DNA from 2 places in the Cellulosimicrobium sp. NPDC030954 genome. Region 2 is predicted to be linked to the other one. Evidence: predicted binding sites of a transcription regulator. Region 2 holds the regulator's gene; the other holds the start of a gene.
The links. The regulator LexA, encoded in region 2, represses DNA repair genes until DNA is damaged. The targets are predictions, from matches to a motif close to TCGAACANNTGTTCGA.
Positions count from the first base shown of each region.

Region 1: a site for LexA is predicted at 1,825-1,840, ahead of uvrA (excinuclease ABC subunit UvrA). Genes of this name have one in related genera too.

Region 1 covers NZ_JBVIFN010000004.1:307,792-311,848, reverse strand. The annotation lists gene ACZ402_RS11265 (protein kinase domain-containing protein) at 1-591, shown strand, start outside; gene ACZ402_RS11260 (YciI family protein) at 650-949, opposite strand; gene ACZ402_RS11255 (MBL fold metallo-hydrolase) at 1,041-1,748, opposite strand; gene uvrA (excinuclease ABC subunit UvrA) at 1,870-4,057, shown strand, end outside.
Region 2 covers NZ_JBVIFN010000007.1:146,577-150,633, forward strand. The annotation lists gene ACZ402_RS14905 (L-lactate dehydrogenase) at 1-986, shown strand, start outside; gene lexA (transcriptional repressor LexA) at 1,113-1,847, opposite strand; gene ACZ402_RS14915 (LysM peptidoglycan-binding domain-containing protein) at 2,191-2,535, shown strand; gene nrdR (transcriptional regulator NrdR) at 2,977-3,516, shown strand; gene ACZ402_RS14925 (aldo/keto reductase) at 3,611-4,057, opposite strand, start outside.

The sequences.
Region 1 (4,057 bases), on a different contig from region 2:
CAGGAGTCCTCGGCGAGCATCGTGCTGTTCCTGGAGTACGTCCCGCAGACGCTGCACGACTGGCTCGGCGTCCAGGTCGAGGCGGGTGGCGAGGCCGCCGAGCGGGCCTGCGCGTTCGTGGAGGAGGAGCTGAGCACGGGGATCTCCTTCATGAGGTCGCGGGGCCTGCTGCACCTCGACACGCACTTCGAGAACGTCCTGACCGACGGCGAGCGGCTCTACCTCGCCGACTTCGGTCTCGCGATCTCGTCCCGCTTCGACCTCTCGCCCGACGAGGTCGACTTCGTCGCCGCGCACCAGGACTACGACGACTGCTACAGCGTCACGCACCTGGTGAGCTGGTTGGCCGTCGCGCTGTTCGGGTGCGGGCCCGAGGAGCGCGCGGCACTCGTGCGCTCCTGGGCCGACGGTGCCCCGGTGACAGGGGCGCCGCCGGCGGTCGCGGCAGCGCTGGCCCGGTACGCTCCGGTCGCGGCGGTCGTCGGGGACTTCTACCGCGCGTTCCAGCGGGAGAGCCGGTCGACGCCCTACCCGTGGGAGGCGATCCGCCGGCTCCGCACCCGCCCGCCCGTACCCGGCCCCGCCGGGTGAGACGCCGGGGAGGGCGGAGCGTCCTCGGGCGCGCGCGCCGGGCCCGGGGCGGTGCCCGTCAGACGCGGTCGGCCCAGTCGCCGATGATGGGGGCCCACGGGCGCACCGTGCGCTCGGCGACGAGCCCCGCACGCCCGAACGGGTCCTCGTCGAGGACCGCGGCGACGGCGTCGGGCGTCTCCCCGTCCAGGACCAGCAGGGCCCCGGCCGGCGCGCCCTCGTGCGCGGGCAGCGGGCCGGACGCCAGGAGCGTGCCCCGGGCATGGAGCGTGCCCAGGAACGCGCGGTGCTCCGGGCGCAGGGCGTCGAGCTCGGGGGCGCGGTCGGCGTAGACGTAGGTGACGGCGTGGATCGGCATGGCGCCAGTGAACCAGGCCGACCCCACGACGCGCGGTCGGGTCCGCGCCTCGGTCGTCGTCGCGGCGTCCGGGCCGCGCGGCCGGGTTCCGCTACCAGCCGCGCTCGCGCCACGCGTCGAGGTGCGGTCGCTCGGCGCCGAGGGTCGTGTCCGCGCCGTGGCCGGGGTAGACCCATGTCGCGTCGTCGTACCGGTCGAAGACGCGCTCCGTGACGTCCGCGAGGAGCCGCTCGAAGCGCTCCGGGTCGCGCCCGGTGCTCCCGACGCCGCCCGGGAACAGCGAGTCGCCCGTGAACAGGTGAACCCGGCCCGCCACGGCCTCCGGCTCGTGCACCTCGGTGGGCTCGCGGTACGCGAGCGCGACCGACCCCGGGGTATGGCCCCGCAGCGCGACGACGTCGAGCACGACGTCCCCGGCACGGACGACGTCCCCGTGGCGGAGGCGCCGCACGACGTGCACGCCGGCGGCCGCCGCGACGGCGTCGGCGTCGGGAGCCCCGACGGCCGTCGCGGCCCCCGTGACCGCGACGATCGACGCGAGGGCGCGCAGGTGGTCCAGATGGCGGTGCGTCGTGACGACGACGTCGAGGCGCGCGGTCGGCGACCCCTCGCGGACGAGCGCGAGGACGTCGTCGGGCGCGTCCGCCGCGTCGATGAGGACCTGGGCGCCCGTGCGTCGGCACGTGAGGAGGTAGACGTCGTTGGCGAGCGGCCCGACGGCGAGCTTGCGGACCTCGACCTCGTCGAGGCGGCGCACGTCGCCGCGCCCGCCCACGACGACCTGTCCGGTGTACGTCATGCGGTCAGTCTGCCTCGCCCGGCGACCGCGGGTGGGGCCGCGGTGAGCGTTCGCCGCAGGACGCGCGAAGGTGACGTCGAACACCTGTGCGAATGTGGGTGGTCGGTCGTACGATGCTGCGGTGAGCAATCGCCTCGTCATCTCCGGTGCCCGCGAGCACAACCTCCGCAACGTCGACCTCGACCTCCCGCGGGACAAGCTCATCGTCTTCACGGGACTCTCCGGCTCGGGCAAGTCGTCGCTCGCGTTCGACACCATCTTCGCGGAGGGGCAGCGCCGCTACGTCGAGTCGCTGTCCGCGTACGCGCGCCAGTTCCTCGGGCAGATGGACAAGCCCGACGTCGACTTCATCGAGGGCCTGTCGCCCGCGGTGTCGATCGACCAGAAGTCCACGAACCGCAACCCGCGCTCGACCGTCGGCACCATCACCGAGGTCTACGACTACCTCCGCCTGCTCTTCTCGCGCGCCGGGACGCAGCACTGCCCCGTGTGCGGCGAGCGCGTGACCGCGCAGACCCCGCAGCAGATCGTCGACCGCCTCCTGGAGCTGCCGGAGGGCACGCGGTACCAGGTGCTCGCGCCGGTCGTGCGCGGGCGCAAGGGCGAGTACTCCGAGCTCTTCAAGGAGCTGCAGACCAAGGGCTTCGCCCGCGCCCGCGTCGACGGCGAGGTGCGCACGCTCACCGACGTCCCGGCGCTCGAGAAGAAGCTCAAGCACGACATCGAGGTCGTCGTCGACCGCCTCGTGGCACGCGAGGGCGTGCAGCGCCGGCTCACCGACTCGGTCGAGACCGCGCTCGGGCTGGCGGGCGGACTCGTCGTCATCGAGCTCGTGGACGCCGACGTGGACGACCCGGCGCGCGAGCGCCGCTTCTCCGAGAAGCGCGCGTGCCCCAACGACCACGAGCTCGCGCTGGACGAGATCGAGCCGCGCACGTTCTCCTTCAACGCGCCCTACGGCGCGTGCCCCGAGTGCACCGGCATCGGCTTCCGCCTCGAGGTCGACCCCGACCTCGTGGTGCCGGACGTCGAGAAGTCGCTGGGCGAGGGCGCGGTCGCGCCGTGGGCGCAGATCTCCTCGGAGTACTTCGAGCGGGTGCTCACGGCGCTCGCGGACGACCTCGGGTTCTCCATGGACACGCCGTGGCGGGCGCTGCCCGAGCGTGCGAAGAAGGCGGTCCTGCACGGGCAGAACCACCAGGTGCACGTGCGGTACAAGAACCGCTGGGGCCGCGAGCGGCAGTACTCGACCGGGTTCGAGGGCGTCATCACGTTCCTCGAGCGCCGGCACACGGAGACCGAGTCGGACTGGTCCAAGGAGAAGTACGAGGCCTTCATGCGCGAGGTCCCGTGCCCCGTGTGCCAGGGCGCGCGCCTCAAGCCCGAGGTCCTCGCGGTCAAGGTCGGGGGCAGGTCGATCTGGGACGTGTGCCGTCTCCCGCTGCGCGAGGCCGCGGCGTTCCTCGGGACGCTCGAGCTGGGCGCGCGCGAGCGCGCGATCGCGACGGAGGTCCTCAAGGAGATCGACGCGCGCCTCGGGTTCCTGCTCGACGTCGGTCTCGACTACCTCTCGCTCGAGCGCCCGGCGGCGACGCTGTCCGGCGGCGAGGCGCAGCGCATCCGGCTCGCGACGCAGATCGGCTCCGGCCTCGTGGGCGTCCTCTACGTCCTCGACGAGCCGAGCATCGGCCTGCACCAGCGCGACAACCGTCGCCTCATCGAGACGCTCACGCGCCTGCGCGACCTCGGGAACACGCTCATCGTCGTCGAGCACGACGAGGACACCATCCGGACCGCGGACTGGGTCGTCGACATCGGCCCGGGTGCGGGCGAGCACGGCGGGCGCGTCGTCCACTCCGGCGACTACGCCGGTCTGCTGGAGGCGCCCGAGTCGGTCACGGGCGCCTACCTCGCGGGCCGTCGCAGCATCCCGCTCCCGGCCGAGCGCCGCCCGACCGACCCGGGCCGTCAGGTCAAGGTCGTCGGCGCGCGCGAGCACAACCTCACGGGCATCGACGTGAGCTTCCCGCTCGGCACGCTCACCGCCGTGACCGGGGTGTCGGGGTCCGGCAAGTCGACCCTGGTGAACTCCATCCTCTACACGGTCCTCGCCAACGAGCTCAACGGCGCTCGCCAGGTCGCGGGGCGGCACACGCGCGTCACGGGCCTGGACCACCTCGACAAGGTCGTGCACGTCGACCAGGGGCCGATTGGGCGCACGCCGCGGTCGAACCCGGCGACGTACACCGGCGTGTGGGACCACGTGCGCAAGCTCTTCGCGGAGACCACCGAGGCCAAGGTGCGCGGGT
Region 2 (4,057 bases):
GCACGGGCGACGCGACCACGGGCGGGCCGGGAGGGGGAGCGCGGACGACCAAGCTGGCGATCGTCGGCGCGGGCGCCGTCGGGTCGACGCTGGCCTACGCGGCCCTCATGCGCGGGGCCGCGCGCACGGTCGCGCTCCTGGACGTGAACCGGGCGAAGGTCGAGGCGGAGGTGCTCGACCTCCAGCACGGCATCCAGTTCATGCCGATGGCCCGCGTCGAGGGGTCGGACGACGTCGCGGTGTGCGCAGGGGCCGACGTGGTCGTCGTGACGGCCGGGGCCAAGCAGAAGCCCGGCCAGACGCGGCTCGACCTCGCCGAGGGCACGATCGGCCTCATGCGCACGATCCTTCCCGGGCTGGTGGAGGTCGCCCCGGACGCGGTCTACGTCATGGTGACGAACCCGGTCGACATCGTCACGTACGCGGCGCTCAAGTTCTCGGGGCTGCCACCGTCGCAGCTCTTCGGCAGCGGGACGGTGCTCGACTCGTCGCGCCTGCGCTTCCTCGTGGCCCAGCACTGCGGCGTGGCGGTGCAGAACGTCCACGCGTACATCGCCGGCGAGCACGGCGACAGCGAGATCCCGCTATGGAGCTCGGCGACCATCGGCGGCGTGCCGCTCCTCGAGTGGCCGGGACTCGGTGGCCGTGGCCCGCTGACCGAGGCGGTGCGCGACGACATCGCGCGCGAGGTCGTGCAGTCGGCCTATCGGATCATCGAGGGCAAGGGGGCGACGAACTACGCCGTCGGGCTCGCGGGCACGCGCATCATCGAGGCCGTGCTCGACGACGAGCACCGCATCCTGCCCGTCTCGACGCTGCTCGACGGCGCGTACGGGCTCGACGACGTGTGCCTCTCGCTGCCCACGCTCGTCGACCGTCGCGGCGCCAGCGAGCGGGTCGAGGTGCCGCTGGCCGCGGCAGAGCTCGCCGGGCTGCGCTCGTCCGCGGAGTCGCTGCGGGGCGTCGCCCGGCGCTTCGGCCTCTGACCCACCGGGCCCGCCGACGGGGTCCGCGCACCGCGAGAGCCGGGTGGTCGACGACCACCCGGCTCTCGCCGTGCTCGGTGACTGTGACTGTGACGGGGACGACGACGGGGACCGGACCCCGTGCGCTCAGAGGCTGCGCAGGACGGAGACGACGCGCCCGAGGACCTGGGCGTCGTCGCCCGGGATCGGGTCGTACGCCGCGTTGTGCGGCATGAGCCAGACGCGACCGTCCGCGCGGCGCAGGGACTTCACCGTGGCCTCGCCGTCGATCATCGCCGCGACGATCTCGCCGTTCTCCGCCACGGGCTGGCGGCGTACGACGACCCAGTCGCCGTCGCAGATCGCGGCGTCGACCATCGAGTCGCCCTGCACCCGCAGGAGGAAGAGCTCGCCCTCGCCGACGAGCTGGCGGGGCAGCGGGAAGACGTCCTCGACGACCTGCTCCGCGAGGATCGGGCCGCCGGCGGCGATGCGGCCGACCACCGGGACGTACGACGGCGCCGGGTGCGCCTCGTCGTACGCGGGCTCGGTCGCGGAGCCCGCCGCCGTGAGCGGGGTGGCGCGGCGCGCGTCGTCCGGTTGAACGACCTCGATCGCGCGGGGGCGGTTCGGGTCGCGCCGCAGGAACCCCTTGCGCTCGAGCGTCGTGAGCTGGTGCTTCACCGACGACGGGCTCGTCAGGCCCACGGCCTCGCCGATCTCCCGCATGCTCGGCGGGTAGCCGCGCTGCTCGACGCACGCGCGGATGGTCTCGAGCACGAGGCGCTGCCGCGGCGTGAGCCCGTCACCTCCCGCCGACCCGTCCGGGAGCTCGCGCACCTCGGCGAGCCCCCGTGCCCTGTCCGTGCCTCGTCCCGCCATGGTCGCTCCGCCTTCGTCCGTCGCGGCCGCCGACGCCTCCCGGGCCTGCAGCCTCCCCTCCCCGGCGCGTGCGCTCCGGGACCTCGGTCGCCCCTCCGGGTCCGAGCGGACATGTCCGGCGAACCGACCTGACCCCAGGCTAGGGGAGGTTGCGACACGAATCAAACACCTGTTCGAGCATGTCTCGACTCCGTGGGTCGTTCGTGATAGACCTTCGTACAGGTGTTCTACGTACACGTGTTCGACCGGTCCGGGTCGGCGCGGAGGCGAAGGGCTCGCGGCGTCCGATCGACCGGGGAAGGCGATCGGGCCCGCGGGCCGGGACGGAGCAGGGATGGATGCGATGACGATCTCGACGGTCGGGCCCCTCGGCCCTGGGGCAGGGCGAGCGGGGGAGCGGCCGCTGCGGCTCACGCGGCGGGGCCGCGTGGTCCTCGTGCTCCTGGCCGCCGTGGTCCTGCTGCTCGCCGCACGGGTGGGCGTCGCCGTCGCGAGCGGTCCGGGAGAGCCTCTGGAGGTCCGGGTCCACGTCGTGAGTTCGGGCGAGACCCTCTGGGAGCTCGCGCAGGGCGTGGCGGCCCCGGGCGAGGACCTGCGCGACGTCGTGAGCGGGCTCGCCGAGCTCAACGGGCTCTCGTCGTCGGGCCTCCAGGCCGGTCAGAGGATCCTCCTGCCGACATCCGCCTGACGCCGAGCCCCGCGGTCTCAGGGGGCCGGTGCGGTGTGACGCAGGACGGTGCGGTGTGACGCAGGACACGGGAGGAAACGGCTCCGCACGGTGCGCAGGGGTTGCGGTGGCATTTAGGTCACCCTAAGTTAGTGTCACCTCACAACGCCGGCTGGGGGGCTGGGCGGACGAGGCGAGGAGCACGCGGTCCACCGCGACTCCTGTGCACGTCACCGCGCGTGAGGCGAGTCACGCGCGAGATGGGGACGGGGGCGTCCCGACGGGGGCGGTCGAACACGACCGCCCCCGTTCTGCCGTCCACGCGCCCCGGTGCGGCTGCCCGCGCGCCGCCGCGTCACCGCGCGCGAGCCGCCGGCGTCGGAGGCGTGTTGCACCGTCCTGCCGCGACGGCATACGTTCGTCGCGCCGACCTGTCGGCGCGAACCCGCGGAGGAGCCCGCCATGCACTGCCCGTTCTGCCGCCACGCGGACTCCCGCGTCGTCGACTCGCGCACCTCGGACGACGGCGCGTCGATCCGTCGGCGCCGTCAGTGCCCCGAGTGCAACCGCCGATTCACGACGATCGAGACCGCGAGCCTGTCCGTGGTCAAGCGCTCCGGCGTGACGGAGCCCTTCTCGCGCGAGAAGATCGTCAACGGCGTGCGCAAGGCCTGTCAGGGGCGGCCCGTCAACGAGGACGACCTGGCGGTGCTCGCGCAGCGCGTCGAGGAGACCATCCGGGCGAGCGGCAGCGCCGAGCTCGACGCGTACGAGATCGGGCTCGCGATCCTCGGGCCGCTGCGCGAGCTCGACGAGGTCGCCTACCTGCGCTTCGCGAGCGTCTACCAGGCGTTCGACTCGCTCGAGGACTTCGAGAGCGCGATCACCTCGCTGCGCGTCGAGCGCGAGGAGCGCGAGACGGCCGCGGCGCGGGCCGAGGAGGGCTCGGGCAGCACCGCTGCGGACGCCGACGTGCGCGAGCACACCGCACCGCACGCCTGAGGCGTCGCGCGCAAGGTCACGTCGCGGCGCCGTGCGCGAGGTCACGTGGTGCCCCCGGCGGAGGGCCCGGGTCGTCGACGTTCGCCCGGCGGGCCTACAGGTCGCTGGACCGCGACGCCCAGATGTTGATGCCGGTGTCCGCGGGCAGCGCGTCGACGGCGGCGAGCTCCTCGGCGGAGAGCGGCGGCGCGTCGAGCGCGGCGAGGTTCTCGTCGAGCTGTCGCGTCGAGCTCGCGCCGAGCAGCACGGAGGTGACCCGCTCGTCCCGCATCGCCCAGAGGATCGCCGTCGTGGCGAGGCTGCGCCCGTGGGCGCGGGCGAGGTCGTCGAGCCGGCGGACGTGGTCGAGGTTCGCCTCCGAGAGGAATGCCGGTCGCAGCGGCCCCCCGCGCGCCGCGCGCGAGTCGTCCGGGACCCCGTGCAGGTACCGGTCGGTGAGCATCCCCTGGGCGAGCGGCGAGAAGGCGACGACGCCGAGTCCCTCGGCGCCGGCGACGTCGAGCACGGACGCGCCTGCGGGGTCGTGCGGGTCGGGCTCCTC